Regions from separate parts of the Enterobacter sp. MGH 24 genome, predicted to be linked through region 1. Evidence: predicted binding sites of a transcription regulator. Region 1 holds the regulator's gene; each other region holds the start of a gene.
What was found. Region 1 encodes PurR, which represses purine synthesis genes. Its sites were predicted from a motif close to CANGCAAACGTTTGCNTG; they were not measured.

Region 1 (10,538 bases):
TCGCCCCCATCACCGGCACAAAGCTGTATCCCAGACCACCGGAAATCACGGCCCCACCGGCCGCGGCGCCCAGGGCATTACCCAGGTTAAACGCACCGATATTCACGGAAGATGAAAGTCCCGGCGCTTCATGCGCGACGCGCATCACGCGCATCTGCAATGGCGGCACCACGGCAAAGGTCGCGGCACCCCAGACGACCATCGCAATCGCGGCCCCGAACTCATTACGCGCCAGCCACGGAATGGCAACCATGATGACAATCAGCAGGGTTAAGAAGCCCTTCAGCGTCCCGCTCACGGAACGGTCGGCAAATTTCCCGCCGAGATAGTTGCCAATCGAGAAGCCCACGCCAATCAGCACCAGCATCGCGGTCACAAAGAGAGGCGTTGCGTGGGTGATGTCATGCAATACCGGTGAAATGTAGGTGTAGAGAGTAAACATCGCCCCTGCCCCGAGAACGGTGGTAAGCAGCGCGGAAAGCACCTGCGGGCGCATCAGCACCGCCAGCTCTTTACGCACTTCCGGACGTTCTCCGGCGCTGCCTTTCGGCAGAGAGAAGAACAGCGCTACCATCGCAATCACGCCCAGCCCGGCGGTCGCCAGGAAGGACATACGCCACCCGATCGCTTCTCCCAGCCAGGTTGCCGCAGGGACCCCGCCGATGTTGGCAATCGTTAGCCCCATAAACATGGTTGCCACGGCGCTCGCCTGCTTATGTTTTGGCACCACGCTGGCAGCCACGACCGACCCCAGCCCAAAGAACGCGCCGTGGTTAAGGCTGGTCAGAATACGGGACAGCATCAATGTGGTGTAGTCCGGCGCAATGGCCGAAAGCACGTTGCCCAGGGTGAAGATCGCCATCAGGAAAATCAGCGCACTGCGTCGCGCGCGGTGCGAAAGCAGAAGCGTCATCAGCGGCGCCCCGACCATCACGCCGATAGCATAGGCGCTAATTAACATCCCTGCCGCAGGGATAGAGACATCTACGCCCCGGGCTATAACAGGCAGTAACCCCATCGGGGAGAATTCAGTGGTGCCAATCCCAAAAGCGCCAATCGCCAGGGCCAGCAGGGGAAAATTGATTTTCATGCGTCAACTCCGGATGCCGTGTCATGTGGTGACACAGAACAAAGAAGTGGAAAGCATGACATCAATCACAAAAAATGAGAAGTTAACAAAATGGCAAAAGATTTTTGCCAGAGAAGTAACAATCCGGGGGAGTCGGGGGGGAGAAGGCTCTCCCTCCGCGTAAATCAGTGCAGCGCAGCCGTCAGACCGGCCGCGACAATCAGAGCCAGCACAACAATGGTGGTGAACAACGAAAACTTCAGATCGGTACTCATCAATTTTTCTCCTTTTAATCCCCCCACGAAAAGTGAGCTTGCTCATTTTTGCACAGATTACATCAAAAATCTTCCTGGATTTATACTGATAACCACTTTACCTCTTCCCCTTTTCATCAAGATAGGACAAAATTCCACGCTAAATTTATTAGCGTACCGGCCATTGACCCCCTCCTGACGTCCCGTGTCGTTTTCCCGGCGTGCCGCAATTCAAGATTGCGAGATAAGGGTGAGAGAAGGCAAACGTTTACCTTCAGGTTTTTCAGGAGCTTAGGATATGGTCTGGAGTGACATTTAATGGCAACAATTAAAGACGTAGCAAAACGCGCAAACGTTTCCACTACAACCGTATCACATGTAATTAACAAAACCCGCTTTGTGGCGGAAGAGACGCGCAATGCCGTCTGGGCAGCAATCAAAGAGCTGCACTATTCGCCAAGTGCGGTTGCGCGTAGCCTCAAGGTTAATCACACCAAGTCCATTGGATTGCTGGCGACCAGCAGTGAAGCGGCCTATTTTGCCGAGATCATTGAAGCGGTTGAGAAAAACTGCTTCCAGAAAGGCTATACCCTGATTCTGGGCAACGCGTGGAACAGCATTGAAAAACAGCGCGCCTACCTGTCAATGATGGCGCAAAAGCGCGTTGATGGCCTGCTGGTAATGTGTTCCGAGTATCCGGAGTCCGTGCTGTCCATGCTGGAAGAGTATCGCCATATTCCGATGGTAGTGATGGACTGGGGCGAAGCACGCGCTGACTTCACCGATTCAGTTATCGACAACGCCTTTGAAGGCGGCTATATGGCCGGTCGTTATCTGATCGAACGCGGTCACCGAGAGATTGGCGTGATCCCCGGTCCGCTGGAGCGCAACACCGGCGCGGGCCGTCTGGCTGGTTTTATGAAAGCGATGGAAGAAGCGCTGATCAACGTGCCGGAAAACTGGATTGTGCAGGGCGACTTTGAGCCGGAGTCGGGATACCGCGCGATGCAGCAGATTGTCTCCCAGCCGCACCGTCCAACCGCCGTGTTCTGCGGAGGTGACATCATGGCAATGGGCGCGCTCTGCGCCGCCGACGAGCTGGGCCTGCGCGTCCCGCAGGATATTTCCGTGATCGGGTATGACAACGTGCGTAACGCGCGTTTCTTCACGCCAGCATTGACCACCATTCACCAGCCGAAAGATTCGCTGGGCGAAACGGCCTTCAATATGCTGATGGACAGGATCGTCAACAAGCGTGAAGAGTCGCAGTCCATTGAAGTTCACCCGCGTCTTATCGAACGCCGTTCCGTTGCGGATGGTCCGTTCCGCGACTACCGTCGTTAATCGCTTTACGGGGGCCAGCTATGCTGGCCCCCGTAACCATTCCCGGTTCAGCGTTTCGCTGTCTCCCAGATAATCCAGCAGCCAGGCCATCGCAGGCGAGACATCATTTTGCTGCCAGGTGAGGCAGCAGGCCGCATCCGGGAACGGATTATCCAGCGTCAGTTCAACCCATTCTCCGGTATCGATGCGCGGACGCGCAAAATGAACGGGCACCATCGCGACGCACAGCCCGGCACTGAGGCACGTTGCCGACGATTCCCAGTCAGGGGCCACCACCCGCCGCTGGTTGTCCAGAAGCCAGGTGATACGCTTGGGCAATGAACGGGACGTATCCTCCAGCACCAGCGACGGCCAGTTGCGCAGCGTGTCATCGCTCAGCGGCCCTTCCATCGCCGCCAGCGGATGATCGCTTGCCACCACGCACTTCCAGCTCAGCATTCCCATATCGCGAAAGGCGTAACGTCCCCCGACCGGGATCGCCTGCGTGGCCCCGATCGCCATCTCTGCCCTGCCGTCCGCCAGCGCATCCCAGACGCCGTTGAACACCTCCTGCGAAACCCGCAGTTCGACGTCAGAGAAATGACGATAGAAGTCGACGATCATCTGCCGGGTGCGTTCCGGCTTAACGATGTTATCCACCGCGATGGAAAGATGTCCCCGCCAGCCGTTAGCGATCTGCTGACACTGTTCGCGGGTGATCTGCATTTTTTTGATAACAGAACGCCCTTCCTTCAAAAACCACGCGCCTGCGGGCGTTAATTCCACATCACGATGCCGCCGTTCAAACAGCGGAACCGCCAGCCACTCCTCCAGCTGACGCACCGTGTAGCTGATTGCCGAAGGGACGCGGTGCAGCTCCTGCGCTGCACCACTAAAGCTGCCGTTACGCGCGACAGCATCGACCACTTCAAGAGAATAATCTGACCACATTTTCTGCCTGCAAAAAATTTGAATGCACCCGCCAAATATTAGCGTTTCACAAGCGGCTTTGCACTCCCTACACTCAGCGCCAATGTATACCTGCCTCCTCAGGAGAATAAAATAATGCAACCCAGGAACGGTTTTTTAGTCTGGCTCGGCGGCTTAAGCGTGCTGGGCTTTTTGGCCACCGATATGTACCTGCCGGCGTTTGCCGCCATGCAGGAAGATCTGCAAACCCCCGCTGCCGCTATCAGCGCCAGCCTGAGTTTGTTCCTCGCCGGTTTTGCTTTCGCACAGCTGCTCTGGGGACCGCTCTCGGATCGCTTTGGTCGTAAACCGGTACTGCTGCTGGGCCTGGCCATTTTTGCCGTGGGCTGCCTGGGGATGTTATGGGTACGTGATGCCACCTGGCTGCTGGTGCTGCGTTTTATTCAGGCCGTGGGCGTCTGTGCCGCGGCCGTGACCTGGCAGGCGCTGGTCACCGACTATTACCCGGCTAACCGCACTAACCGTATTTTCGCCACCATTATGCCGCTGGTAGGTCTCTCACCAGCCCTCGCCCCTCTGCTGGGCAGCTGGATCCTCGCGCATTTCGACTGGCAGGCCATCTTCGCCACGCTGTTTGCCATTACCCTGGTACTGATGCTGCCGGCGTTCGCCCTCAAGCCCGCGCATAAAAAAGAAGCCCATGCTGACGCGAAGCCGATTACCTTCACTTCCCTGCTCAGCACCACAGCGTATCGCGGTAATGTCCTGATCTATGCCGCCTGCTCGGCAAGCTTCTTCGCGTGGCTCACCGGCTCGCCGTTCATTCTGCATGATATGGGCTACAGCCCGGCAGCCATCGGCCTGAGCTATGTTCCGCAGACCATTGCGTTCCTGGTGGGCGGGTACGGCTGTCGCGCGGCGCTGCAAAAGTGGGAAGGTCAGCAGATGCTGCCATGGCTGCTGGTGCTGTATGCGCTGAGCGTCATTGGGACCTGGGCCGTTGGCTTTATTCCGGGTGCCGGTCTGGCCGAAATTTTGATCCCATTCTGCGTGATGGCCGTCGCGAACGGGGCGATTTACCCGATTGTTGTGGCCCAGGCGCTGCGCCCCTTCCCGCAGGCGACGGGCCGCGCCGCCGCGCTGCAGAACACCCTGCAGCTGGGGCTGTGCTTCCTGGCAAGTCTGGTGGTCTCTGCGCTGATTGCTACGCCGCTCCTGACCACCACCAGCGTGATGCTGGTGACCGTTGCGCTGGCGGTGATGGGCTATCGCATGCAGGCCTCCGCGCAGCGTGAGCAGGCTAACCGCGCTCAGGCTGAAACGTCACATGCATAATCGCGCCGGAAATCATGTTAATTTTCAGTGATTAGGTTGCTAAGAATTTTCTATTGAATCACCAAATTTTGAGGCCTATACTAAATTTGGTTCGATTAAATACGATAAATATTAAGTGTTAACGGGAGCCGGAGCGCTCCCGTTTTACCATGGAAGGCATTTCGGCAAGGGTTATCTCCCTTCCTCTGTTCTACGTCGGATATTAGCCTCGCGGTATTTACCGTGAGATTTCTCACAAACCAAAAAAAGCGTCTACGCTGTTTTAAGGTTCTGATCACAGTAGGGTGATGGAGAAGCTATGAGTTCATCGTGTATAGAAGAAGTCAGCGTTCCGGACGATAACTGGTCCCGGATCGTCAGTGAACTGTTAGGTCGAGCAGGCATCACTATCAATGGATCATCACCATCCGATCCTCAGGTTAAACATCCCGACTTTTTTAAACGCGTGCTGCGGGAGGGATCGTTAGGCCTGGGAGAAAGCTATATGGACGGCTGGTGGGAGTGCGAACGTCTGGATACCTTTTTCGCCAGCGTGCTGCGTGCCGGTCTTGAAAATCAACTCCCTCGCAATCTGAAAGACACCCTGCGTGTCGCCTCTGCCCGACTGTTCAATCTGCAAAGTAAAAAACGCGCGTGGATCGTTGGCAAAGAACACTACGATCTTGGCAATGACCTGTTCAGCCGTATGCTGGACCCTTTCATGCAATACTCCTGCGCCTACTGGAAAGAGGCCTCGACGCTTGAAGAGGCTCAGCAGGCTAAGCTGCGTCTGATTAGCGAGAAGCTGCAGCTGCAGCCCGGTATGCGCGTGCTGGATATCGGCTGTGGCTGGGGCGGGCTGGCGTATTTTATGGCGAAGCACTACGGCGTCAGCGTCGTCGGCGTGACAATTTCAGCGGAACAGCAAAAAATGGCGCGGGAGCGCTGCCAGGGCCTTGATGTCGATATCCGGCTGCAGGATTACCGTGACCTGAACGAACAGTTTGACCGGATCGTTTCCGTCGGCATGTTCGAGCACGTCGGGCCGAAAAACTACGCTACCTATTTTGAGGTGGTGGATCGTAATCTGAAACCGGACGGCATCTTCCTGCTGCACACCATCGGCTCTAAGCGGACCGACAATAACGTCGATCCGTGGATCAACAAATACATCTTTCCGAATGGCTGTTTACCGTCCGTCCGCCAGATTGCCAACGCCAGTGAACCCCATTTCGTGATGGAAGACTGGCATAACTTTGGCGCGGATTACGACACCACGTTGATGGCATGGCATGCGCGTTTCCAGGAGACCTGGCCTGAGATTGCGGACAACTATTCTGAACGATTCAGGCGGATGTTTAGCTATTATCTGAATGCCTGCGCGGGAGCGTTTCGCGCACGGGATATTCAGCTCTGGCAGGTGGTCTTCAGCCGTGGGATTGAACACGGACTCCGTGTCGCACGCTAAAAAATAACCCCGGAAGCCCGGGGTTATTTTTTATTCTTCTTCTGCGGCGGTCTTTATTATTGCGGCTTCTTTTGCGGCCAGCACGCGCTCAACCGTATCCACCACCGCCTGGGTTTGCGGATCGATTTCGATATTCACGCGATGCCCCAGTTTTTTCGCACCCAGCGTGGTGCGCTGCAGCGTTTCGGGAATTAAATGCACGCAAAAACGCGTTGGCGTTACTTCCCCCACCGTCAGGCTAATCCCATCAATGCCAATAAATCCTTTATAGAGGATGTATTTCATTAATGAGGGATCCTGCATTTTAAACCAGATTTGACGGTTATTTTCCGAGGTCACGATTTTTGCCACTTCAGCGGTGGTCATAATGTGCCCGGACATCAGGTGGCCGCCAATCTCATCGCTGAACTTGGCCGCCCGCTCAACGTTGACGGTATCTCCCACCGCCAGCTCGCCCAGGTTGGTGATGCGCAGCGTCTCTTTCATTAAATCAAAGCTAATCTGGTTGCCGTTAATCTCGGTAACGGTCAGGCAGCAGCCGTTATGGGCAATTGACGCACCGGTTTCAATGCCCTCAAGCATATATTCCGGCAGCTCAACTACGTGAGTACGGAAATTAGGTTTTTCATCAATGGACACCACTTTGGCGGTGCCCTGCACAATGCCAGTAAACATGCTTACAACTCCTGTTTTTTCCGGACGGTGGTGACACCGTTTAATCCCACCACAATAACAGTTGGAAAAAGAGGTTGCCAGCAGAGCGCATTTTCTGGCGATTTTTTCACTAGATAAATAGCTAAAGCCCGCTACAATAGCTGGCACCCCCCTGCATTTTCTTCTTGCTGCCCGTTTCGGCGGCTTTTTTACTCGCTCAAATAACTACAAAATAAAGGTGTTCACGTGCAGAAGTACATGAATGAAGCGCGCCAGCTATTGGCACTGGCTATACCAGTGATCGTCGCGCAAGTGGCCCAGACCGCAATGGGATTTGTGGATACGGTAATGGCAGGTGGCTATAGCGCCACCGATATGGCGGCCGTAGCTATCGGCACGTCAATCTGGCTTCCGGCCATCCTGTTCGGCCACGGTCTGCTGCTCGCGCTCACGCCTGTTATCGCTCAGCTCAATGGCTCGGGTCGTCGCGAGCGCATTGCCCATCAGGTCCGTCAGGGTTTCTGGCTGGCAGGGTTTGTCTCCCTGCTGATCATGGTCGTGCTCTGGAATGCGGGTCATATTATTCGCGCTATGCATAACATTGACCCGGCACTGGCTGATAAAGCCGTGGGCTATCTGCGCGCCCTGCTCTGGGGTGCCCCTGGCTACCTCTTTTTCCAGGTGGCGCGTAACCAGTGCGAAGGCCTGGCGAAAACCAAGCCCGGGATGGTGATGGGCTTTATCGGTTTGCTGGTCAACATTCCGGTGAACTATGTCTTTATTTACGGTCATTTCGGGATGCCCGAACTGGGGGGCGTCGGCTGCGGCGTGGCGACGGCAGCCGTTTACTGGGTGATGTTCTTCTCGATGATCGTCTTTGTAAAACGCGCCCGTTCCATGCGCGATATTCGCAACGAGAACAGATTTAGCACGCCGGACTGGAGCATCATGACGCGTCTGGTGCAGTTAGGGTTGCCGATTGCCCTGGCGCTGTTCTTTGAGGTGACCCTGTTTGCCGTGGTCGCCCTGCTGGTCTCCCCGCTGGGCATTGTGAACGTGGCCGGGCACCAGATTGCGCTGAACTTCAGCTCTCTGATGTTCGTCCTGCCGATGTCGCTGGCCGCGGCGGTAACAATTCGCGTGGGCTTCCGCCTGGGACAGGGCTCAACCCTGGATGCGCAAACGGCCGCCCGGACGGGGTTAGGCGTGGGTGTTTGTATGGCTGCCTGTACGGCACTTTTTACCGTTGCGTTACGCGAGCAGATTGCCCTGCTCTATAACGACAACCCGGAAGTGGTCGCGCTGGCCTCGCACCTGATGCTGCTGGCCGCAATTTACCAGATTTCTGACTCCATCCAGGTGATTGGCAGCGGCGTGCTGCGCGGATACAAAGACACGCGTTCGATCTTCTTTATCACCTTCATCGCCTACTGGGTGCTAGGCCTGCCGTGTGGCTATATTCTGGCTCTGACTGATTTAGTGGTTGAGCGCATGGGCCCGGCAGGGTTCTGGATGGGCTTTATCATCGGCCTGACGTCGGCAGCGATTATGATGATGATGCGAATGCGCTTCCTGCAACGCCAGCCGTCAACGGTCATTTTGCAGCGCGCGGCACGTTAACGACGCAGTAGCCGCCACCCGGCGGCTACTTTCTCTTCACTTTGCGCGGTAATGAAGCAATCGCGTGAAATCAGAGAGAAAAATGCATTTTCCCTCTTGCCACCTCGATGCTGTGCCGCTAATATTCGTCCCCGTTGTCACCGACAACACGTTGCGTTCATAGCTCAGTTGGTTAGAGCACCACCTTGACATGGTGGGGGTCGTTGGTTCGAGTCCAATTGAACGCACCATTCTGCGTCCGTAGCTCAGTTGGTTAGAGCACCACCTTGACATGGTGGGGGTCGGTGGTTCGAGTCCACTCGGACGCACCATTTCAGTCTTGGAATGGTGCAAATCCTCTTCTGATATCCTGATTTTTCCTAATCCCTTATTTTCATCATTGTTCTCCTGCTACGCTTTTCTTATGGAAAAAAAACAGGAAGACCGTCGATGAAGAAAATCGCGATTATCGGCTCCGGCCCCACAGGGATTTATACTTTTTATCATCTCCTTAAAAACAGCACCCCGCTCTCAGTTTCCATCTTTGAACAAGCCGAAGACGCTGGCGTGGGCATGCCCTATAACGATGACGATAATTCCCGGCTGATGCTGGCGAACATTGCGAGCATTGAAATCCCGCCCATTTTTATGACCTACCTCGACTGGCTCAAGGAACAGAGTGACGCTCATCTTGCGCGTTTCAGGGTTGATAAAGCCCGCCTGCATGACAGACAGTTCCTGCCCAGGCTCTTGTTGGGCGAGTATTTCCGCGACAGCTTTCTCTCCATCGTTAAAGAGGCAAAAAAGCGGGGATTCAACGTTGATGTCCATGAATCTGCGAAGGTCACCGACATCATTCCAGCGACAGCCGGCGTTACGCTTTCCGTAAACGGCAGCGTCTTGCCCGATCAATTCGACCTGGCGGTTATCGCCACCGGCCACGTCTGGCCAGATGAGGAGGAGGCCACGCGCACGTTCTTCCCAAGCCCCTGGTCCGGACTGATGGACGCCAGGATTCCTCCCTGCCGCGTCGGTATTATGGGGACATCGTTAAGCGGTCTCGACGCGGCCATGGCGGTAGTGATGCAGCACGGCGCGTTTCGAGACGATAAATTCGTGCTGGATAAGGGCAGCGAGGCATTAAACATTGTCCTGATGTCCCGGACGGGCATTCTGCCGGAAGCCGATTTTTACTGCCCTATCCCCTACGAACCGCTGTCGGTACTGACCGAACGCGCGGCTGAAAGCGAGATTGCCAAAGGATCGGATGGCCTGCTCGACCGTATATTTACCCTGATGGTGAAAGAGCTTCAGCTCGCTGACCCGACGTGGAGCGAGAAAATATCGCTGCATAAGCAGAACGCGGACAGCATCCGTGAGGCCTGGTTTGAGGATCGTAAACGGCACGGCCCCTTTACCTGGGCGGAAGAAAATCTCAACGAGGTTGAGCGGAACAAACGCGAGCGGCGCACCGTAGCCTGGCGCTATACCGTGCTTCGGCTGCATGAGGTGGTTCAGGAGATTGTTCCCCACCTCAACGAACGGGACAGAGAGCGCTTTAAGCAAGGCCTCGCCCGCGTATTTATCGACAACTATGCGGCCATTCCTCCGCAGTCTATCCGCAGGCTGCTCGCGCTTCGCGAAGCCGGCATCATCAGCGTGGCGACGCTCGGTGACGATTACACGCTGGATGTCGGCAGCGATCGAACGGTAATCACCACACAAGAGACCGTTTACCGTTTCGACGTTTTTATTGATGCGCGCGGGCAAAAGCCGCTCAAAACGAAAGACCTGCCCTTTCCGACGCTGCGCAAGCAGCTGGAAGCCACGGGCGAAGAGATACCCGACATCGGCGAGGATTACACCTTAAAAGCGCCTGACACCGTTCGCGGGCGCATCGCCTTCGGCGCGATACCGTGGCTGATGC
Region 2 (10,538 bases), 1.3 Mb from region 1:
AGGTCTTCGAGGCCTACAGCGCCTTTATTGGCCATCCGCAGCAGGTAGCGCTGGATACCTTACTTCCCGCGCCTGAATTTGGCCGCATTACCCTGCATGGCCCGCTCGATCAGGCAACGCTGAAAAGGCTGGTGCATTTGGTGTATGATGTGCGCCGCGATGATGCGCTGCTGCGTAAAGCGGCGGGGATCCCGGGTGAGTTTGATAAGCTGCGCAAGAACTACGTTGAGCGCCGCGAGTGGTCTTCCCTGTATGTGATGTGCGACGACGCTTCGGCGGCGATGCTGCTGCATAAACTTGGGTTTAACGCCGTTCATCACCCGGCGCATTAATGTCTTCTTAATGCTCCCTGTCGGATACTCCGACAGGGACGCTTTTTTATTTCTGGAGTAAACCACCATGTCTGAAGGCTGGAACATTGCCATTTTAGGTGCCACGGGTGCCGTGGGCGAAGCCCTGCTCGAAACCCTTGCTGAGCGTCAGTTCCCGGTGGGCGACATCTTTGCGCTGGCGCGTACCGACAGCGCAGGTGAGCATCTGCGTTTTAACAGTAAATCCGTTATGGTGCAGGACGCGGCCGCGTTCGACTGGACGCAGGCGCAGCTGGCATTTTTCGCCGCGGGCGCTGAAGCGACTGCTGCGTACGTTGAAGAGGCGACCAACGCAGGCTGCCTGGTGATCGACCTGAGCGGCCTGTTCTCAATGGAGCCGGACGTGCCGCTGGTGGTGCCGGACGTGAACCCCTTTGTGCTGGCTGACTACCGCAACCGTAACGTCATTGCGGTGCCGAACAGCCTGACCAGCCAGCTGCTGACCGCCCTGAAACCGCTGATCGACGACGGCGGCCTGTCGCGCATTACCGTCACCAGCCTGCTGTCCGCGTCCGCGAACGGCAAAAAGGCGGTTGACGCGCTGGCCGGGCAGAGCGCGAAGCTGCTGAACGGTATCCCGATTGATGAAGATGATTTCTTTGGCCGCCAGCTGGCGTTCAACATGCTGCCGCTGCTGCCGGACCGCGAGGGCTCCGTGCGCGAAGAGCGTCGTATCGTCGATGAAGTGCGCAAAATTCTGCAGGACGATGGCCTGATGATCTCCGCGAACGTCGTACAGTCTCCGGTCTTCTACGGCCACGCGCAGATGGTAGGTTTTGAAGCGCTGCGTCCGCTGGCGGCAGAAGAGGCGCGCGATGCGTTTGGCCGCGGTGAAGACATCGTGCTCTCTGAAGAGAGCGAGTTCCCGACCCAGGTGGGCGATGCCACCGGCAGCGCGCATCTTTCCGTTGGCTGCGTGCGCAACGATTACGGTATGCCGGAGCAGGTTCAGTTCTGGTCCGTTGCCGATAACGTTCGCTTCGGCGGCGCGCTGATGGCGGTCAAGATCGCTGAAAAACTGGTGCAGGAGTACCTGTACTGATGTCAGACGTGGAACAAAAGCCGGTCCATAGAATTGCCCTCGGAATTGAGTACGATGGCAGTAAATATTATGGCTGGCAGCGTCAGAACGAGGTGCGCAGCGTCCAGGAAAAGCTGGAAAAAGCGCTCTCTCAGGTGGCAAACGAGCCGATTAACGTCCTGTGCGCAGGACGTACGGACGCGGGTGTTCACGGTACGGGGCAGGTGGTTCACTTTGAAACCACCGCCGTGCGTAAGGATGCTGCCTGGACCCTGGGTGTAAATGCGAATTTGCCTGGTGACATTGCGGTGCGTTGGGTAAAAGCTGTGCCGGATGATTTTCACGCGCGCTTCAGCGCCACGGCGCGCCGCTACCGTTATGTCATCTACAATCAGCGCCTGCGTCCGGCGGTGTTGAGCCAGGGCGTCACGCATTTTTATGAACCGCTTGATGCTGAACGCATGCATCGCGCGGCGCAGTGTCTGATTGGTGAAAATGACTTTACGTCGTTTCGTGCGGTGCAGTGTCAGTCCCGCACGCCGTGGCGCAACGTCATGCACATAAACGTCAGCCGTTTTGGCGCGTATGTGGTGGTGGATATCAAAGCCAATGCCTTTGTACATCATATGGTTAGGAATATTGTGGGCAGCCTGATGGAAGTGGGTGCCGGACACCAGCCGGAGAGCTGGATTGCAGACCTGCTGGCAGCGAAGGACAGAACGCTTGCGGCAGCCACGGCGAAAGCGGAAGGATTGTATCTGGTCTCGGTTGACTATCCGGATCGGTTTGACCTGCCGAAACCGCCAATGGGTCCGCTATTTTTAGCGGACTAAACAAAGGTGCAATTAGGGTTTAGACAATATGGACGTAATTCGTTTTTTGATTGATTTCATCCTGCATATTGATGTTCACCTGGCGGAGCTGGTCGCGCAGTATGGCGTCTGGGTTTATGCCATTCTGTTTCTTATTCTGTTTTGTGAAACCGGGCTGGTCGTTACCCCATTCCTGCCAGGGGATTCACTGCTGTTCGTTGCCGGCGCGCTATCGGCGTTACCCACTAACGATCTGAACGTGCATCTTATGGTTGTGCTGATGGTGATTGCCGCCATTGTCGGGGATGCGGTCAACTATACGATTGGACGGGTGTTTGGTGAGCGGCTGTTCAGCAATCCGGATTCGAAAATTTTCCGTCGCAGCTATTTAGATAAAACCCATGCGTTTTATGAACGCCATGGCGGAAAAACCATTATCCTTGCGCGCTTTGTGCCTATTGTGCGCACATTTGCACCGTTTGTGGCGGGAATGGGGCATATGTCCTATCGTCATTTTGCGGCATACAACGTGATTGGCGCGCTGCTGTGGGTACTGCTGTTCACCTACGCAGGCTACCTGTTTGGCGATCTTCCGATCGTTCAGGAAAACCTTAAGTTACTGATTGTAGCGATTATTGTGCTTTCCGTACTGCCGGGCGTTATCGAAATCATTCGTCACAAACGTGCGGCGGCAAAACAAGCGAAGTAAATGCACGCTGGCGGTTCGACCACTTTTTTATCCAAAGTTTCGGGCTGTTATGTTTTAATGTGCAACATTCATGGTCTGTTGGAGGCAAAAATGGCATTATTCGCCTCTTATAGCAAAACTGGCATACGACCAGGTTCAGGCAGAAAGGTTATCAATGAGCTGGATTGAACGAATTAAAAGCAACATTACCCCAACGCGCAAAGCGAGCATTCCTGAAGGGGTATGGACGAAGTGTGATAGCTGCGGTCAGGTTCTGTATCGCGCAGAGCTGGAGCGCAACCTTGAGGTGTGTCCGAAATGTGACCACCATATGCGTATGTCGGCGCGCAACCGCCTGCATAGCCTGCTGGACGAAGGCTCTCTGGTAGAGCTGGGTAGCGAACTCGAGCCAAAAGACGTGCTGAAGTTCCGCGATTCCAAAAAATACAAAGATCGTCTGGCCTCTGCACAGAAAGAGACCGGCGAGAAAGACGCGCTGATCGTCATGAAAGGCACCCTGCATGAGATGCCGGTTGTTGCCGCTGCGTTTGAGTTCGCCTTTATGGGCGGCTCAATGGGCTCCGTGGTCGGTGCGCGCTTCGTGCGTGCCGTTGAGCAGGCGCTGGAAGACAACTGTCCGCTGATCTGCTTCTCTGCCTCCGGCGGTGCGCGTATGCAGGAAGCGCTGATGTCGCTGATGCAGATGGCGAAAACCTCTGCTGCGCTGGCGAAAATGCAGGAGCGCGGTCTTCCGTACATCTCCGTGCTGACCGACCCAACCATGGGCGGCGTCTCCGCGAGCTTCGCGATGCTGGGCGACCTGAACATCGCTGAGCCTAAAGCCCTGATCGGCTTTGCGGGTCCGCGCGTTATCGAGCAGACCGTTCGTGAAAAGCTGCCGCCGGGCTTCCAGCGCAGTGAGTTCCTCATTGAGAAAGGCGCTATCGATATGATCGTCCGCCGTCCGGAAATGCGCCTGAAGCTGGCGAGCATCCTGGCGAAGCTGATGAATCTGCCAGCGCCGAACCCGGATGAGCCGCGCGAAGGCGTGGTGGTACCGGATCAGGAACCCGAGGCCTGATAACTGAAAAGGGCAGGGCCGATTGGCGCTGCCCTTTTGCTTTCTAATCTGTTAATGACAACCGGGCATTATGGAAAATAAAAGCATTCCCCAAGCCACGTCGCCCCTGGCCGCGTGGCTTTCTTATCTGGAAAACCTGCACAGTAAAACCATCGATATGGGGCTTGAGCGCGTAAGCCAGGTCGCCGCGCGTCTTGATGTGCTCAAACCGGCACCTTTCGTGTTTACCGTCGCGGGCACTAACGGTAAAGGTACGACCTGCCGCACGCTGGAATCTGTCCTGATGGCCGCGGGTTACAAAGTTGGCGTGTACAGCTCTCCGCACCTGGTCCGCTACACCGAGCGCGTTCGCGTACAGAACAGCGAGCTGCCGGAATCGGCGCATACGGCGTCGTTCGCGGAAATTGAAGCCGCGCGCGGTGAGATCTCATTAACCTATTTTGAATACGGCACCCTGTCGGCGCTGTGGCTTTTCAAACAGGCGCAGCTGGATGTGGTGATCCTTGAGGTCGGCCTCGGCGGACGTCTTGATGCGACCAATATGGTGGATGCGGACGTGGCGGTGGTCACCAGCATCGCGCTGGACCATATCGACTGGCTGGGACCGGATCGTGAAAGCATTGGCCGCGAGAAGGCGGGTATTTTCCGGGCGAATAAACCCGCCGTGGTCGGCGAGCCGGACATGCCGCACACCATTGCTGACGTGGCAAACGAGAAGGGCGCGCGTCTGCTGCGCCGCGGCGTTGACTGGCAGTATGAGGTTCAGGATAACGGCTGGCGCTTCAGCGATGCGCAGGGCGTGCTGGACAACCTGCCGCTGCCGCAGGTGCCGCAGCCGAACGCGGCCACCGCGCTGGCGGCACTGCGCGCCAGCGGATTAGCGGTCAGCGAGCAGGCTATCCGCGACGGTATTCAGAGCGCAATTCTGCCCGGGCGTTTCCAGATTGTCAGCGAGTCACCGCGCCTGATTCTGGACGTGGCGCATAACCCGCATGCAGCGGCGTATCTCGCGGAACGTCTCAAATCGTTACCAAAAACCGGGCGCGTGCTGGCGGTTATCGGTATGCTTCATGATAAAGATATCGGCGGGACGCTGGCCTGCATGGAGAGTGCGGTCGATAGCTGGTATTGTGCTCCTCTGGAGGGGCCGCGCGGTGCGACGGCTGAGCAGCTGATGGAACATCTCGGCAAAGGCGCAATCTACAGTAGCGTGGCTCAGGCCTGGCATGCCGCGATGGCGGATGCTAAACCAGAAGATACCGTGCTGGTGTGTGGTTCATTCCACACGGTGGCACATGTCATGGAAGTGATGGACGCGGGGAGAACCGGTGGCGAGTAAGTTTCAGAACCGTTTAACAGGAACCATTGTGCTTGTCGCGCTCGGGGTGATTATTCTCCCGGGTCTGCTCGACGGGCAGAAAAAGCATTATCAGGATGAGTTTGCCGCTATTCCGCTGGTCCCTAAACCGGGTGACCGCGATGAGCCGGATATGCTGCCAGCGGCGACGCAGGCGCTGCCTGCTCAGCCGCCGGAAGGGGCGGCAGAAGAGGTGCGTGCAGGCGATGCCGCCGCACCGTCGCTCGACCCGTCTCGTCTGGCGGCAGCGAGCAGCAGCGATATCGATCCGGTGCCGATAGAGCAGCCTAAACCTGTTGAAAAACCGAAGCCGGTTGAGAAGCCGCAGCCGAAACCGCAGCGGGATAAAGCCGCAGAGCAGCTGGCTGCGGCGTCAGAAACCCCTCCGCCGGCAAAACAAGACGCGGCACCGACCGGAAAAGCTTACGTTGTGCAGCTCGGTGCACTGAAAAACGCCGATAAGGTCAACGAGGTCGTGAGCAAATTGCGCAGTGCGGGATATCGTGTTTACACTTCACCTTCCACGCCGGTGCAGGGTAAAATTACCCGTATCCTCGTGGGGCCAGAAGCGTCCAAAGACAAGCTTAAAGGTTCGCTCGGTGAGCTGAAGCAGATCTCCGGCCTGAGCGGTGTGGTGATGGGCTACAGCGCGAACTAAGTACGACCTGCTCCTTAAAGAGAGAGGCGATAAGCCACGGCGTTGAACATTTTTTCAGCGCCTTTTTTATTTACGCGCGGGAAGGAAATCCCTACGCAAACGTTTTCTTTTTCTGTTAGAATTCGCCCCGAACTGGATGACAGGGCGTTAAATCGTGGGACACATATGGTCTGGATTGATTACGCCATCATTGCGGTGATTGGTTTTTCCTGTCTGGTTAGCCTGATCCGTGGCTTTGTTCGTGAAGCGTTATCGCTGGTGACTTGGGGTTGTGCTTTCTTTGTCGCCAGTCATTACTACACTTACCTGTCTGTCTGGTTCACGGGCTTTGAAGATGAACTGGTCCGAAATGGAATCGCCATCGCGGTGCTGTTTATCGCGACGCTGATTGTCGGCGCTATCGTGAATTACGTGATAGGTCAGCTGGTCGAGAAAACCGGTCTGTCAGGAACGGACAGGGTGCTCGGGATCTGTTTCGGGGCATTACGAGGCGTGCTGATTGTGGCCGCGATCCTGTTCTTCCTGGATACCTTCACCGGGTTCTCCAAAAGCGAAGACTGGCAGAAATCGCAGCTCATTCCAGAGTTCAGCTTCATCATCAGATGGTTCTTTGACTATCTGCAAAGCTCGTCGAGTTTTTTGCCCAGGGCATAAACCCTGAGATGTGGCTTAACGAGGAAAAGACGAATGTGCGGTATTGTCGGTATCGCCGGTTTCATGCCGGTAAACCAGTCGATTTATGACGCGTTAACGGTGCTTCAGCACCGTGGGCAGGATGCTGCGGGTATCATCACCATTGATGCAAACAACTGCTTCCGTTTACGCAAGGCGAATGGCCTGGTAAACGATGTGTTTGAAGCCCGCCATATGCAGCGTCTGCAAGGTAATATGGGGATCGGTCACGTTCGTTATCCTACTGCTGGCAGTTCCAGCGCCTCTGAGGCACAGCCTTTCTACGTCAACTCACCGTATGGCATCACCCTTGCTCATAACGGCAACCTGACCAACGCGCATGAACTGCGTAAAAAGCTGTTCGAAGAGAAACGTCGCCACATTAACACCACCTCTGATTCTGAAATCCTGCTCAATGTGTTCGCCAGCGAGCTGGATAACTTCCGTCACTACCCGCTGGAAGCAGACAACATCTTTGCTGCCATTGCCGCGACAAACCGCCAGATCCGCGGCGCGTACGCCTGCGTAGCGATGATCATCGGTCACGGCATGGTGGCCTTCCGCGATCCAAACGGCATTCGTCCCCTGGTGCTCGGCAAACGCGACCTCGGTGATGGCCGTACCGAATATATGGTTGCCTCTGAAAGCGTGGCGCTGGATACCCTGGGCTTTGAGTTCCTGCGTGACGTTGCGCCGGGCGAAGCGGTCTATATTACCGAGAAGGGCCAGCTGTTTACCCGTCAGTGTGCCGATAACCCGGTCAGCAACCCGTGCCTGTTTGAATACGTTTACTTTGCCCGCCCGGATTCCTTCATCGACAAGATTTCCGTCTACAGCGCGCGCGTCAACATGGGCACCAAGCTTGGCGAGAAGATTGCCCGCGAGTGGGACGATCTCGATATCGACGTGGTTATTCCTATCCCGGAAACCTCCTGCGATATCGCGCTGGAGATCGCCCGCATTCTGGACAAGCCATACCGTCAGGGCTTCGTGAAGAACCGCTACGTTGGCCGCACCTTTATCATGCCGGGCCAGCATCTGCGCCGTAAGTCCGTGCGCCGCAAGCTGAACGCCAACCGCGCGGAATTCCGCGACAAGAACGTTCTGCTGGTGGATGACTCCATCGTTCGCGGCACCACCTCTGAGCAGATTATCGAGATGGCGCGCGAAGCGGGTGCGAAGAAAGTCTACCTGGCCTCTGCTGCGCCGGAGATTCGCTTCCCGAACGTGTACGGCATCGATATGCCAACCGCTAACGAGCTGATCGCTCACGGCCGTGAAGTGGATGAGATTCGCCAGATCATCGGTGCCGACGGCCTGATTTTCCAGGATCTGAACGATCTTATTGACGCGGTGCGTGCCGAGAACCCGGAAATTCAGCAGTTCGAATGCTCCGTGTTCAACGGTATTTACGTGACCAAAGACGTTGACCAGCAGTACCTCGACTATCTTGATTCGCTGCGCAACGACGATGCGAAAGCCGTCCAGCTGCAGAACGATCTCGAAAGCTTAGAGATGCACAACGAAGGTTGATGCTCCGGCAGGTGAGGGCCTATGCCCTCACTTGCAACTCCCCGTAAAATCCTGCACAGTCTGCCCTGAAATCAGTAAGGGCGAAAATCATGAAACGACTCATTGTTGGGCTCAGCGGTGCCAGCGGCGCGATTTACGGCGTACGTCTGTTACAGGTTCTGCGTAACGTGGCGGAGGTCGAAACTCATCTGGTGATGAGCCAGGCAGCGCGGCAGACCCTCTCACTGGAAACCGATCTTTCCCTGCGCGAAGTTCAGGCACTGGCGGACGTCGTTCACGATGCCCGTGATATCGCCGCCAGCATCTCCTCAGGCTCGTTTAAAACGGCCGGCATGGTTATCCTGCCCTGTTCAATTAAAACGCTCTCCGGCATTGTGAACAGCTATACCGACACTCTGGTGACGCGCGCGGCGGATGTGGTGCTGAAGGAGCGTCGTCCCCTTGTGCTTTGCGTGCGGGAAACGCCGCTGCACCTCGGCCACCTGCGCTTAATGACCCAGGCCGCCGAGCTTGGGGCCGTCATCATGCCGCCGGTTCCGGCGTTCTATCATCGCCCGCAGTCGCTGGACGATGTCATTAACCAGACCGTTAACCGCGTGCTGGATCAGTTTGACATCGATCTGCCGGAAGATCTCTTCATCCGCTGGCAAGGGGCCTGATACTGTGCACAAATGCTGTGCGTGAAAAGAGACGTTGCCCTGTTTCAGGGCAATTATGCAACGGCGATCATATCCTCGACATTTAATTCGTTTTTTCCCTTTTTCTCTCTCCGGTTCGTTCGGCAGACCTGCTATCTTTCACCATTAAGGCAATATCGCAACGTTTTATTAACACATTTAACGTCGAAGTTTTGACCAGACGGCAATGTGGCATAAGACCTGCAAGATGAAGCCTGCAACACAACACACAACACAATACATAATAAAATCACGGTACTTGAGGGTAAATGTATGAAGAAGACGGTTCTGGCTCTGTCTTTGCTCGTGGGGTTAAGTGCGGCAGCAGGTAGCTACGCAGCGCTTCCACAGACGGTTCGTATCGGTACAGACGCAACCTATGCGCCATTCTCTTCTAAGGATGCGAAAGGCGATTTCGTGGGGTTTGATATCGATTTGGGAAATGAAATGTGCAAACGCATTGCGGTGAAATGCACATGGGTGGGCAGCGACTTTGACGCGTTAATCCCGTCGCTGAAAGCCAAGAAAATCGACGCCATTATCTCTTCTCTCTCCATCACCGAAAAACGCCAGCAGGAGATCGCCTTCTCTGACAAGCTCTACGCCGCGGATTCTCGCCTGATTGCGCCGAAAGGCTCCCCGATTAAGCCCACCATCGACTCGCTGAAAGGCAAGCATGTTGGCGTGCTTCAGGGATCGACTCAGGAAGGTTATGCCAATGCGACCTGGCGTGAGAAGGGCGTAGACGTGGTGGCTTACCAGAACCAGGATCTGATTTACTCTGATCTGGCCGCAGGCCGTCTGGATGCCGCATTCCAGGATGAAGTCGCCGCGAGCGAAGGCTTCCTGAAACAGCCTGCGGGCAAAGACTATGCGTTTGCTGGCCCGTCGGTGAAAGACAAAAAATACTTTGGTGACGGCACCGGTATTGGCCTGCGCAAGGATGATACCGAGCTGAAAGCCGCTTTCGACAAAGCCTTTGCAGAGCTGCGTAAAGACGGTACTTACGACAAACTGGCGAAGAAATACTTCGACTTCAACGTATACGGTGAATAACACCCGGCGCTAACGCACCGCAAAGGTGCGTTACGGGAGCGGTTGACCCAATGCGGTGCGTTTTTTGCACCGTATTGGATCGCTTTGTGCATACTTACGCATTTATAATGCAAAAATTCCCGGCTGAAGGGCATTAGTCTTTGCCTGACAGAGGGAATTGATGGCACATTAGCACCACCCCGTCGTCGTAAAAATCCCGTATGAAGACAGTTTGTTGAGGACAAATATGAAAAAACTCGTGTTGTCACTATCTCTGGTGTTGGCATTTTCCAGCGCCACCGCGGCATTCGCAGCCATTCCGCAGAAAATTCGGATTGGTACCGATCCAACCTATGCGCCATTCGAATCGAAGAATTCAAAGGGTGAACTGGTCGGTTTTGACATCGATCTGGCCAATGAGCTGTGCAAACGCATCAAAGCACAGTGTACCTACGTTGAGAACCCGCTGGATGCGCTGATCCCGTCCCTGAAAGCGAAAAAAATCGACGTGATTATGTCCTCGCTCTCCATCACCGAAAAACGCCAGCAGGAGATTGCCTTCACCGACAAACTCTACGCGGCCGATTCTCGTCTGGTGGTGGCTAAAGCTTCTGACATTCAGCCCACGCTGGA
Region 3 (10,538 bases), 3.3 Mb from region 1:
TTCACGGTGCCGTCGCTCTCCTGCACGTCGATCGCGCCAAAGCCGTTCTCAACGATGAACAGCGGCAGCTGGTAGTGATCCCAGAACCAGTTGAGGGAGTAGCGCAAACCCACCGGGTCAATCTGCCAGCCCCAGTCGGATTTCTGCACGTACGGGTTGGAGACCAGGCTCTTGCTTTCGTCGTAATCCAGCTGCGGGTTGTCCGCCGTCGCCTTGGTGGCGAAGGACATATAGTAGCTGAACCCGATGTAGTCTACGCAGCCCTGCGTCAGCGCCGCTTTATCTTCTTCGGTAATATCCAGCGCGAAGCCGCGACGTTCGAAGTAGTTGAGCAGATGCTGCGGGTACCTGCCGCGCACGTGCACGTCGGTGAACCAGTAGCGGCGGTGCATGGCGTTCATCGCCATCATCATATCGTCCGGCGCGCAGGTCAGCGGATAGATAGGACACATGGCAATCATGCAGCCGATCTGCAGCGACGGGTTAATCTCCCGCCCCGCCTTCACCGCCAGGGCGCTGGCCACCAACTCATAGTGCGCCGCCTGGAACATCACCGGCTCGCGGTCTTCACCCGGCGCGTACTTCAGCCCGGAGTTGGTGAACGGGGCAAAGTCTTCGTGGAAGTTGGCCTGGTTGTTGATCTCGTTAAAGGTCATCCAGTACTTCACTTTATGCTGATAGCGCTGGAACACCACTTTTGCAAAACGAACGAAGAAGTCGATCAGCTTACGGTTACGCCAGCCGCCGTATTCGGTGACCAGATGGAAAGGCATCTCGAAGTGAGAAAGCGTGATCACCGGTTCGATGCCGTACTTCAGGCACTCGTCGAACAGATCGTCATAGAATTTCAGGCCAGCCTCGTTAGGCTCAAGCTCGTCCCCTTTCGGGAAGATCCGCGTCCAGGCGATAGAGGTGCGGAAGCACTTGAACCCCATCTCGGCAAAGAGTTTGATGTCTTCTTTATAGCGGTGGTAGAAATCGATGGCTTCATGGTTAGGGTAATTTTTCCCGTCCAGCACGCCGTTGGTGATTTCACGCGGCACGCCGTGCGCGCCCGCGGTCATCACGTCGGCCACGCTCACGCCCTTGCCGCCCTCTTTCCAGCCGCCTTCCAGCTGATGCGCCGCAACGGCCCCGCCCCACAGAAAATCTGCTTTAAATCCTGACATTCGCTTTCCCTCATTCTGCGTTATTTTCTGCAAAAACAATTACAGAAACCGGTTTCAGTTCGATGATGTGCAAAGGGAATAACCGTTGCAAGCAGTTCTCAGAAACCGGTTTCATTTTCGTGAACAGAGTCAAGTTTGGCTGCATTCACGAGGTACACAGAAAAAAAGATCCCCACGTCCAGAATAGGCTCGCAAACGTTTGCCTGGACTGTTAGAATTGCGCCGATTTTTCTTACTAGCTATGCAATCGCGTGGGGATTTAAGCCGTGACCAACAAAACTTCTCTCAGCTACAAAGATGCCGGTGTTGATATTGACGCAGGTAATGCGCTGGTTGACCGAATCAAAGGTGTGGTGAAAAAAACCCGCCGCCCGGAAGTGATGGGTGGTCTGGGTGGCTTCGGCGCACTGTGCGCGCTGCCGCAAAAATATCGTGAACCTGTTCTGGTCTCGGGAACTGACGGTGTAGGCACTAAACTGCGCCTGGCGATGGATTTAAAGCGTCACGACACGATCGGTATCGATCTGGTCGCGATGTGCGTGAATGACCTGGTGGTTCAGGGCGCAGAGCCGCTGTTCTTCCTCGATTACTACGCAACCGGCAAACTGGACGTGGATACCGCTGCCAGCGTGATCAACGGCATCGCCGAAGGCTGCCTGCAGTCCGGCTGTGCGCTGGTCGGTGGTGAAACCGCGGAAATGCCGGGCATGTATCACGGCGAAGATTATGACGTCGCGGGCTTCTGCGTCGGCGTAGTAGAAAAATCAGAAATTATCGACGGCAGCAAAGTGGCCGATGGCGATGTGCTGATCGCACTGGCCTCCAGCGGCCCGCACTCCAACGGCTACTCCCTGGTGCGTAAAATTCTCGAAGTGAGCGGCTGTGACCCGCTGACGACCGAACTCGACGGTAAACCGCTGGCTGACCATCTGCTGGCCCCAACCCGCATCTACGTGAAAAACGTGCTTGAGCTTATCGAGAACGTCGACGTTCACGCTATCGCTCACCTGACCGGCGGCGGCTTCTGGGAAAACATCCCGCGCGTCCTGCCGGACAACACCCAGGCGGTGATCGACGAATCCTCATGGCAGTGGCCAGCCGTCTTTAACTGGCTGCAGACCGCAGGCAACGTGAGCTCTCACGAAATGTACCGCACCTTTAACTGCGGCGTGGGCATGGTTATCGCCCTGCCGGCAAGCGAAGCGGATAAAGCGGTTAAGCTGCTGACTGAAAAAGGTGAAAACGCGTGGAAAATCGGTACGATTAAAGCCTCCGATTCCGAACAGCGTGTGGTCATTGAATGAAAAACATCGTGGTGCTCATTTCCGGCAACGGAAGCAATTTGCAGGCCATCATAGACGCCTGCAAACAGAAGAAAATCAATGGCACCATTCGGGCAGTTTTCAGCAACAAGGCCGACGCGTTCGGCCTTGAGCGCGCGCGGGAAGCAAACATTCCTGCGCACGCGCTGGAAGCCAGCCAGTTCGCCGGGCGTGAAGCCTTTGACCGCGAACTGGTGCATGAGATTGACGCCTACGCACCGGACGTGGTCGTGCTGGCGGGCTATATGCGTATTCTGAGCCCGGCCTTCGTCGAACACTTCGCCGGACGTCTGCTGAATATTCACCCTTCCCTGCTGCCGAAATATCCCGGCCTGCACACCCATCGTCAGGTTCTGGAAAACGGCGATGAAGAGCACGGCACCTCCGTGCATTTCGTTACCGACGAGCTGGACGGCGGTCCGGTGATCCTGCAGGCCAAAGTCCCGGTCTTTGACGGCGACAGCGAAGACGACGTGACCGAACGCGTGCAGACCCAGGAACACGCCATTTACCCGCTGGTGGTCAGCTGGTTTGTAGACGGGCGTCTCGAGATGCGCGATGGCGCAGCCTGGCTGGACGGCGTGAAGTTACCCCCGCAGGGTCATGCGGCGGAAGAGTAGTTTGCTATGTCGGGTGGCGCTGCTGCGCTTACCCGACCTGTACATTGCATTACCCGATATCCCCTTCTCCAACCTTCTAAAATCCCCAATAAAAAAAATAACTGTCATACTTTTCTGGCACTGTTGGACATATCGTGGAAATGCTCGCCATAATAAGGACGAGACGGATTTACCACGTCCTGTGATTGAACTGGAGTGTGAGCTGTAATGGGTCAGGAAAAGTTATATATCGAGAAAGAGCTAAGCTGGTTAGCATTTAACGAACGTGTACTCCAGGAAGCGGCAGACAAAAGTAACCCGCTGATCGAGCGCATGCGTTTTTTGGGCATTTATTCCAACAACCTGGATGAGTTCTACAAGGTTCGCTTTGCCGAGCTGAAAAGACGCATCATCATCAGCGAAGAACAGGGCTTAAACTCGCACTCGCGGCATCTGCTGGGCAAAATCCAGTCCCGCGTGCTGAAAGCCGATCAGGAATTTGACGGCCTGTATAACGAACTGCTGCTGGAGATGGCGCGCAATCAAATCTTCCTGATTAACGAACGCCAGCTTTCCGTTAACCAACAAAACTGGCTGCGCCACTACTTCAAACACTACCTGCGCCAGCACATTACCCCGATTCTGATCAACCGCGAAACCGATCTGGTTCAGTTCCTGAAGGATGATTACACCTACCTGGCGGTGGAAATTATTCGCGGTGATTCCATCCGTTACGCGCTGCTGGAGATCCCGTCCGACAAGGTGCCGCGCTTTGTGAACCTGCCGCCGGAAACCCCGCGCAGACGCAAGCCGATGATTCTGCTGGACAACATCCTGCGCTACTGTCTGGACGACATCTTCAAAGGCTTCTTCGATTACGATGCGTTAAACGCCTACTCGATGAAGATGACCCGTGACGCCGAATATGACCTGGTGCACGAGATGGAAGCCAGCCTGATGGAGCTGATGTCGTCCAGCCTGAAACAGCGCCTGACGGCCGAGCCGGTGCGCTTTGTTTATCAGCGCGATATGCCGGACGCCATGGTAGAGATGCTGCGCGAGAAACTGACCATTTCGCGCTATGACTCCATCGTGCCGGGTGGTCGTTACCACAACTTTAAAGACTTTATTGGCTTCCCGAACGTCGGCAAAGCCAATCTGGTGAACAAGCCGCTGCCGCGCCTGCGCCATCTGTGGTTCGATAAATTCCGCAACGGATTCGACGCCATCCGCGAACGCGATGTGCTGCTCTACTATCCGTACCACACGTTCGAGCACGTGCTGGAACTGCTGCGCCAGGCCTCGTTCGACCCGAGCGTGCTGGCGATCAAAATCAACATCTACCGCGTGGCAAAAGATTCCCGCATCATCGACGCGATGATCCACGCCGCGCACAACGCCAAAAAAGTCACCGTGGTGGTTGAGCTGCAGGCGCGCTTCGACGAAGAGGCGAATATTCACTGGGCGCGCCGTCTGACGGAAGCGGGTGTGCACGTCATCTTCTCTGCGCCGGGGCTGAAAATTCACGCCAAGCTGTTCCTGATCTCCCGTAAAGAGGGCGACGACGTGGTGCGTTATGCCCACATCGGTACCGGGAATTTTAACGAGAAAACGGCGCGCATTTATACCGACTACTCGCTGCTGACCGCCGATGCCCGCATCACGAACGAAGTGCGCCGGGTCTTTAACTTTATCGAAAACCCGTACCGTCCGGTGAGCTTCGACTATCTGCTGGTCTCGCCGCAGAACTCGCGCCGCCTGCTGTACGATATGATCGATAAAGAGATCGCCAATGCCCAGAAAGGGCTGTCGTCAGGCATCACGCTGAAGCTTAATAACCTGGTCGACAAAGGGCTGGTGGACAGGCTGTACGCGGCGTCCAGCTCTGGCGTGCCGGTTAATCTGCTGATCCGCGGCATGTGCTCGCTGATCCCGGAACTGGAAGGCATCAGCGACAATATTCGCGTGATCAGCATTGTTGACCGTTACCTGGAACACGATCGGATCTATATTTTTGATAATGCGGGTGATAAACAGGTCTATCTCTCATCGGCAGACTGGATGACGCGCAATATTGACTACCGAATTGAAGTCGCGGCACCGCTGCTGGATCCGCGTCTGAAGCAGCAGATCCTCGACATCATCGAGATTCTGTTCAGCGATACCGTGAAAGCACGCTATATCGACAAAGAACTCAGTAACCGCTATGTACCGCGCGGCAACCGCCGCAAAGTGCGGTCGCAACTGGCGATTTACGACTATATCAAATCACTCGAGCAACCCGATTAACCTATGCCGATAAATGATAAGACCCCACGCCCGCAGGAATTCGCCGCGGTCGATCTTGGCTCTAACAGTTTCCACATGGTCATCGCCCGTGAGGTGGATGGCGCGCTGCAGATCATCGGTCGTCTGAAGCAGCGCGTGCACCTGGCGGATGGCCTGGATGAACGCAGCATGCTCAGCGAAGAGGCAATGGAGCGCGGGTTAAACTGCCTGTCGCTGTTTGCGGAACGCCTGCAGGGCTTCTCGCCCTCCAGCGTGTGCATCGTGGGCACCCACACCCTGCGCCAGGCGCTGAACGCCCCGGAGTTCCTCAAGCGGGCCGAAAAAGTGATCCCCTACCCGATTGAGATCATCTCCGGCAACGAGGAAGCGCGTCTGATTTTCATGGGCGTTGAGCACACCCAGCCGGAAAAAGGGCGCAAGCTGGTTATTGATATCGGCGGCGGCTCAACGGAGCTGGTGATCGGTGAAGACTTTGAGCCGCGCCTGGTGGAAAGCCGCCGTATGGGCTGCGTCAGCTTCGCGCAGATGTATTTCCCGGGCGGCACCATCACCCGCGAGAACTTCCAGCGTGCACGTATGGCGGCTGTCCAGAAGCTGGAAAACCTGGCGTGGCAGTACCGTATCCAGGGCTGGAACGTGGCGCTGGGCGCATCCGGCTCGATTAAAGCCGCGCATGAAGTGCTGCTGGCGATGGGTGAAAAAGACGGGATTATTACCCCTGAACGCCTGGCTCTGCTCACCGAAGAGGTGCTGAAGCATAAAAGCTTCGACGCCCTGAGCCTGCCGGGCCTGTCCGAAGAGCGGAAATCAGTCTTCGTACCGGGTCTTGCTATCCTGTGCGGCGTATTTGATGCGCTGGCGATTAAGGAGCTGCGTCTCTCCGACGGCGCGCTGCGTGAAGGCGTGCTGTATGAGATGGAAGGCCGCTTCCGCCATCAGGATATTCGCAGCCGCACCGCGCAAAGCCTCGCCAACCAGTACAACATCGACCGTGAACAGGCGAAGCGCGTGCTGGAAACCACGGTGCAGATGTACGAACAGTGGGAAGAACAGAATCCGAAGCTTGCGCACCCGCAGCTCGCCGCGCTGTTAAAATGGGCCGCGATGCTGCACGAGGTGGGGCTGAACATCAACCACAGCGGAATGCATCGCCACTCGGCCTACATTCTGCAAAACAGCGATCTGCCCGGCTTCAACCAGGAGCAGCAAACCATGATGGCGACCCTGGTGCGTTATCACCGCAAAGCCATCAAGCTCGACGACCTGCCGCGCTTCACGCTGTTCAAGAAGAAGCAGTTCCTGCCGCTTATTCAGCTGCTGCGTCTGGGCGTGCTGCTCAATAACCAGCGCCAGGCTACCACCACGCCGCCTACGCTGAAGCTGAAAACCGACGATCATCACTGGACGCTGAGCTTCCCGCACGACTGGTTCAGCCAGAACGCGCTGGTCCTGCTGGACCTGGAAAAAGAGCAGCAGTACTGGGAAGCAGTCACCGGCTGGCTGCTCAAAATCGAAGAAGAGAGCGCCGACGTCGCCGCATAACGGCTCAGGCGTCCGCGGTGGACGCCTCAGCTTCCAGCAGTGACTCAAGCGGTTCCGGCCTGCCAATCAGATAGCCCTGCACATAATCGATGCCTAGCGCGTGAACCGCGCTACGTATCTCTTCCGTCTCGACGTACTCAGCCACAACCAGCATCTTCTTCATGCGCGCCAGATGGCAGATAGACGCCACGATCTGATAATCCAGGCTGTTGTTGACGATATTGCGGATAAAGCTGCCGTCAATCTTGAGAATATCGGCATCCACGCTTTTCAGCCGCGCATAGCTCGCATACCCGGTACCAAAATCATCAATTGCAATGCGTACCCCCATTTTCTGCAGCTGCTGGAGAATATGTAGCGCCTGCTCCCCGCTGCCGAAGGTGCTGCACTCCGTCACCTCAAAAATCAGCTGCCACGGCTCAATGGCGTATTTCGCCAGCAGGCGACTCACCTCAAGCGGGAACTGCACCCGACACACGGTCGACGGGGCAAGATTAATGGCAAAGCGCTGGCCGGGCAGCCGTTCGCGATGCGCGGCAAGGAAGCGCAGGGTATGCTCCAGCACCCACAAATCTACCCGCGAGGAGAGGCCAAACTCCTGCGCGACGGGCAGGAATTGGTCGGGGGAAATCAATAGCCCGTTGACATCCGGCATCCGCAGCAGGACTTCGTGATAGCGATCGCCACGCAGGCCGCGAACGGGTTGAACCAGCAGGGTGAATTCGTCGTTATCGAGCGCCTTTTGCAGGCGGCTCATCATCGCAACTTTATCCTTCAGGCTGCGCTGCAAATGGACGGCCCCACGCTGCTGAAGATTTTCCGGATGGTTGGAGGAGAGCGACAGATCGGCAACCACACCCAGTTCACCCAGCACCAGATAAAGATGGTTTACCGGGGACCGGACATAGCAATAGCTCACGCCCACCTGCGGCTGCAGCGGCATGCCGTCCCAGACAAAGCGGAACTGTTTAATGTGCTCGTCCAGGGCCTCAATCCGCTGCTGGTGCGATTCCGCGTTGAGCCGGACCGCCAGGTCATACCCGGTCAGGTGATAGACCTGCTCATTGGGCTGGAGCGTGCCATTCACCCACTGCGCCAGCTGCTGTTTGTACTGAATGCGCAGCAGCACGCCGTAATTTCGGCCCAGAATTTCCAGTTCCGGAATGCGCAGCAGGCACAGCGCCGACCACGGGCTTTTCGCCAGTTCGCGCGACAGCGCCCGCAGGTTAGGCATATGGACGACCGGGTCGAGTAGCGCCAGCCTGCGGGAGCGTTTGTTCACCGCGCGCTGGCGAGTCGCCAGCATCGACATATAAATCACCACAAACGAGAAGACCAGGTAACTGGAAGAGGTGATCGCCAGCTGAATGTCATACCCTTGGTTCACCGGGATATAGCGGTAAAAATAGTGAATAGACACCAGCAGCACCGGTATCCAGATCAGCGACACCAGCTTATAGCCAAAGCGCATCGCGCCCCAGAGCATCACCGGCATCAGCAGCGACAGGGTGTAGTTAGTGGTGAAAATGGAGCTGTTTTCATTCATCGGGAGCAGCAGCAGCGAAAGCAGCCCGCCAAGCGCGATAGCCCACACCAGAAACTCAACGATCGTCACCTTTTTGTCTATCTGGGAACGGATCTGCGAGATGAGGCTTTTGAGATAGCGCGGATGACGAATCAGGCGGATCAGCAGATAGCTCAGCGGCACGCCCGTCAGCCCGCTGACCAGCAGCGTCTGATAGTTGATGAGCGTGCGAATATTAAGAGGGTTTAATCCCGCCAGGCTCTGCCGGCTCTCATACACGCCCAGATAGACCGCGAACTGAAACAGCACCAGAAACAGCGTCGCGGGACAGAAGGCCTGCCAGAAGATGCGCTGCGCCATCAGACGGACGTCGCCGTAAGCCGTCATGTTCCGTCTGGGTGCAAACACCCGGTAGCCGCCCCAGCTGAGCACTAAAGGGACGATAAAATGGAGCACGCCGGCGACCGTTTCGAACATGCCGACCGAGGGGTAATAACGGATAAACAGCGACAATACGATCCCGGGCAGCGCTTCCAGCCCAAAGAACATCATCAGCGAAAGCAAAAATGAGAGGGGTAAATAATAGAGTGCCACAATACCATCGCCCAGTTGCGTGAAGGTATTCGCAATGCTCAGCGCGGGAAGTAAAACCACAGGCAAAATAAGCGGCAATGCCCACCAGCGGTTTTCATTTTTTTTCAGGAAAGCGAGAATGTTCATAGATGCCCGGTTAAACCCCTTTCGCTCCAGAGGGAAAATAAAGACAGGCATCCAACCTGACGTACGCGCCGCCCGGCGGCGTGCGGGGCGAACAGTGTGGAGGAAGGATTTTAAATATCAGGGCCGGGAACCCGTTGACTTAAATCAAACTAATTTACGCAAATATCTTTTTTGCGGTGTTTTTTGAAATCATTTTCTTCATATTATCAATATGGTAAATGCATTAATTAATTTCAATAACATTAATTAATGTAAACATTGACGGTTATTTACACGCTACAGAATTGACCCCATCTTCCCGCTGTGCCTTAATGTCCTTATCGCCCAAAAGGGCTTACCCAGGATAAACAGAGTGAGTCAGGTCACGCGTATGCGCAAACGACATCAATTTAACACCCGAATGACCCGCATCATACTGCTCATTAGCTTCCTGTTTTTCTTTGGCCGCTTCGTTTACTCTTCGATTGGCGCCTGGTATCACCATCAGGACAAAACCCAGTCGCAGCAGTCCAGCCTGACCGTCGACACCGCTGACCGCTAGGCCGCCGGATGGTTTTGCACTATCCGAATAATGCCTGCTATCCCTTTGCTGAGGATTTTATCCTGCCGCATCACCACCGCCAGCTGCCGCTGCAGCATGGGCGTAAGCGACATCACGCATAGCCCTTCGCGATCGGCATCCCGTTCGACCGCCATTCGCGGCACGATGCTGTAGCCCAGACCCGCGCGAACCATGCGTTTGATCGCCTCGATGCTGCCAAGCTGCATCACCGGCGCGATCGCTAATCCGCTGGCCGCAAACCAGCCATCGATCAGCGCCAGGGTACCGCTGCCTGATTCAAAGGCAATCAGCGGCTGAGCGTGCAGCGCCTCCGGGGTGAACGCCACGAAAGCCTCCTGCTGCTCCCGCGACGCGATAAAGACAAACTCTTCGTCCATCACCGGCATGACGTCCAGCGCTCTGCCGCTCACCGGCAGCGTCACCAGACCCATATCGAGACGGTTCTCTTCAATGGCCCTGACGATGTCGAGGGTGTTGCCCGTCGTGACTCCCACGCTCAGGAGCGGATAGTCCTGGCGCAGCTTCTCCAGCAGCGGTGGCAGAAGATGGATGCAGGCCGTAGCCCCCGTGCCAAGCGTAATGGTGCCGCTCACATCGTGGCTGAAGGCGCTCACGGACCGGATGGCGTCATCCACCGCCTGCTGAATACGCTCCCCGTGCACCAGTAAAGCCTGCCCGGCAGCCGTCGCCTTAATCCCCCGCCCGGTCCGCTCCACCAGCCGCGTGTGCAGAAACTGCTCCAGCTGGCGTATTTGCAGGCTGACGGCGGGCTGGGAAATGCCCAGAACATCCGCCGCCGCTGAAAAGCTG

Region 2: cvpA (colicin V production protein) is a predicted target of PurR. The motif match lies at 6,081-6,098, and genes of this name have one in related genera.
Region 3: purM (phosphoribosylformylglycinamidine cyclo-ligase) is a predicted target of PurR. The motif match lies at 1,358-1,375, and genes of this name have one in related genera.

The regions. Positions count from the first base shown of each region.
Region 1 covers NZ_KI535657.1:3,416,163-3,426,700, reverse strand. The annotation lists gene L370_RS05820 (MFS transporter) at 1-1,090, opposite strand, end outside; gene L370_RS23475 (cytochrome bd-I oxidase subunit CydH) at 1,255-1,344, opposite strand; gene purR (HTH-type transcriptional repressor PurR) at 1,642-2,667, shown strand; gene punR (DNA-binding transcriptional activator PunR) at 2,686-3,597, opposite strand; gene punC (purine nucleoside transporter PunC) at 3,712-4,911, shown strand; gene cfa (cyclopropane fatty acyl phospholipid synthase) at 5,210-6,358, shown strand; gene L370_RS05850 (riboflavin synthase) at 6,389-7,033, opposite strand; gene mdtK (MdtK family multidrug efflux MATE transporter) at 7,259-8,632, shown strand; tRNA gene L370_RS05860 (tRNA-Val) at 8,786-8,862, shown strand; tRNA gene L370_RS05865 (tRNA-Val) at 8,867-8,943, shown strand; gene L370_RS05870 (FAD-NAD(P)-binding protein) at 9,062-10,538, shown strand, end outside.
Region 2 covers NZ_KI535657.1:4,687,398-4,697,935, reverse strand. The annotation lists gene pdxB (4-phosphoerythronate dehydrogenase PdxB) at 1-332, shown strand, start outside; gene L370_RS00170 (aspartate-semialdehyde dehydrogenase) at 400-1,413, shown strand; gene truA (tRNA pseudouridine(38-40) synthase TruA) at 1,413-2,225, shown strand; gene L370_RS00180 (DedA family protein) at 2,254-2,913, shown strand; gene accD (acetyl-CoA carboxylase, carboxyltransferase subunit beta) at 3,068-3,973, shown strand; gene folC (bifunctional tetrahydrofolate synthase/dihydrofolate synthase) at 4,044-5,312, shown strand; gene dedD (cell division protein DedD) at 5,302-5,988, shown strand; gene cvpA (colicin V production protein) at 6,154-6,642, shown strand; gene purF (amidophosphoribosyltransferase) at 6,676-8,193, shown strand; gene L370_RS00210 (UbiX family flavin prenyltransferase) at 8,283-8,852, shown strand; gene argT (lysine/arginine/ornithine ABC transporter substrate-binding protein ArgT) at 9,144-9,926, shown strand; gene hisJ (histidine ABC transporter substrate-binding protein HisJ) at 10,153-10,538, shown strand, end outside.
Region 3 covers NZ_KI535657.1:102,486-113,023, forward strand. The annotation lists gene L370_RS21220 (6-phospho-beta-glucosidase) at 1-1,169, opposite strand, end outside; gene purM (phosphoribosylformylglycinamidine cyclo-ligase) at 1,436-2,473, shown strand; gene purN (phosphoribosylglycinamide formyltransferase) at 2,470-3,111, shown strand; gene ppk1 (polyphosphate kinase 1) at 3,319-5,379, shown strand; gene ppx (exopolyphosphatase) at 5,383-6,921, shown strand; gene L370_RS21195 (EAL domain-containing protein) at 6,926-9,166, opposite strand; gene L370_RS21190 (YfgG family protein) at 9,537-9,707, shown strand; gene L370_RS21185 (LysR family transcriptional regulator) at 9,704-10,538, opposite strand, start outside.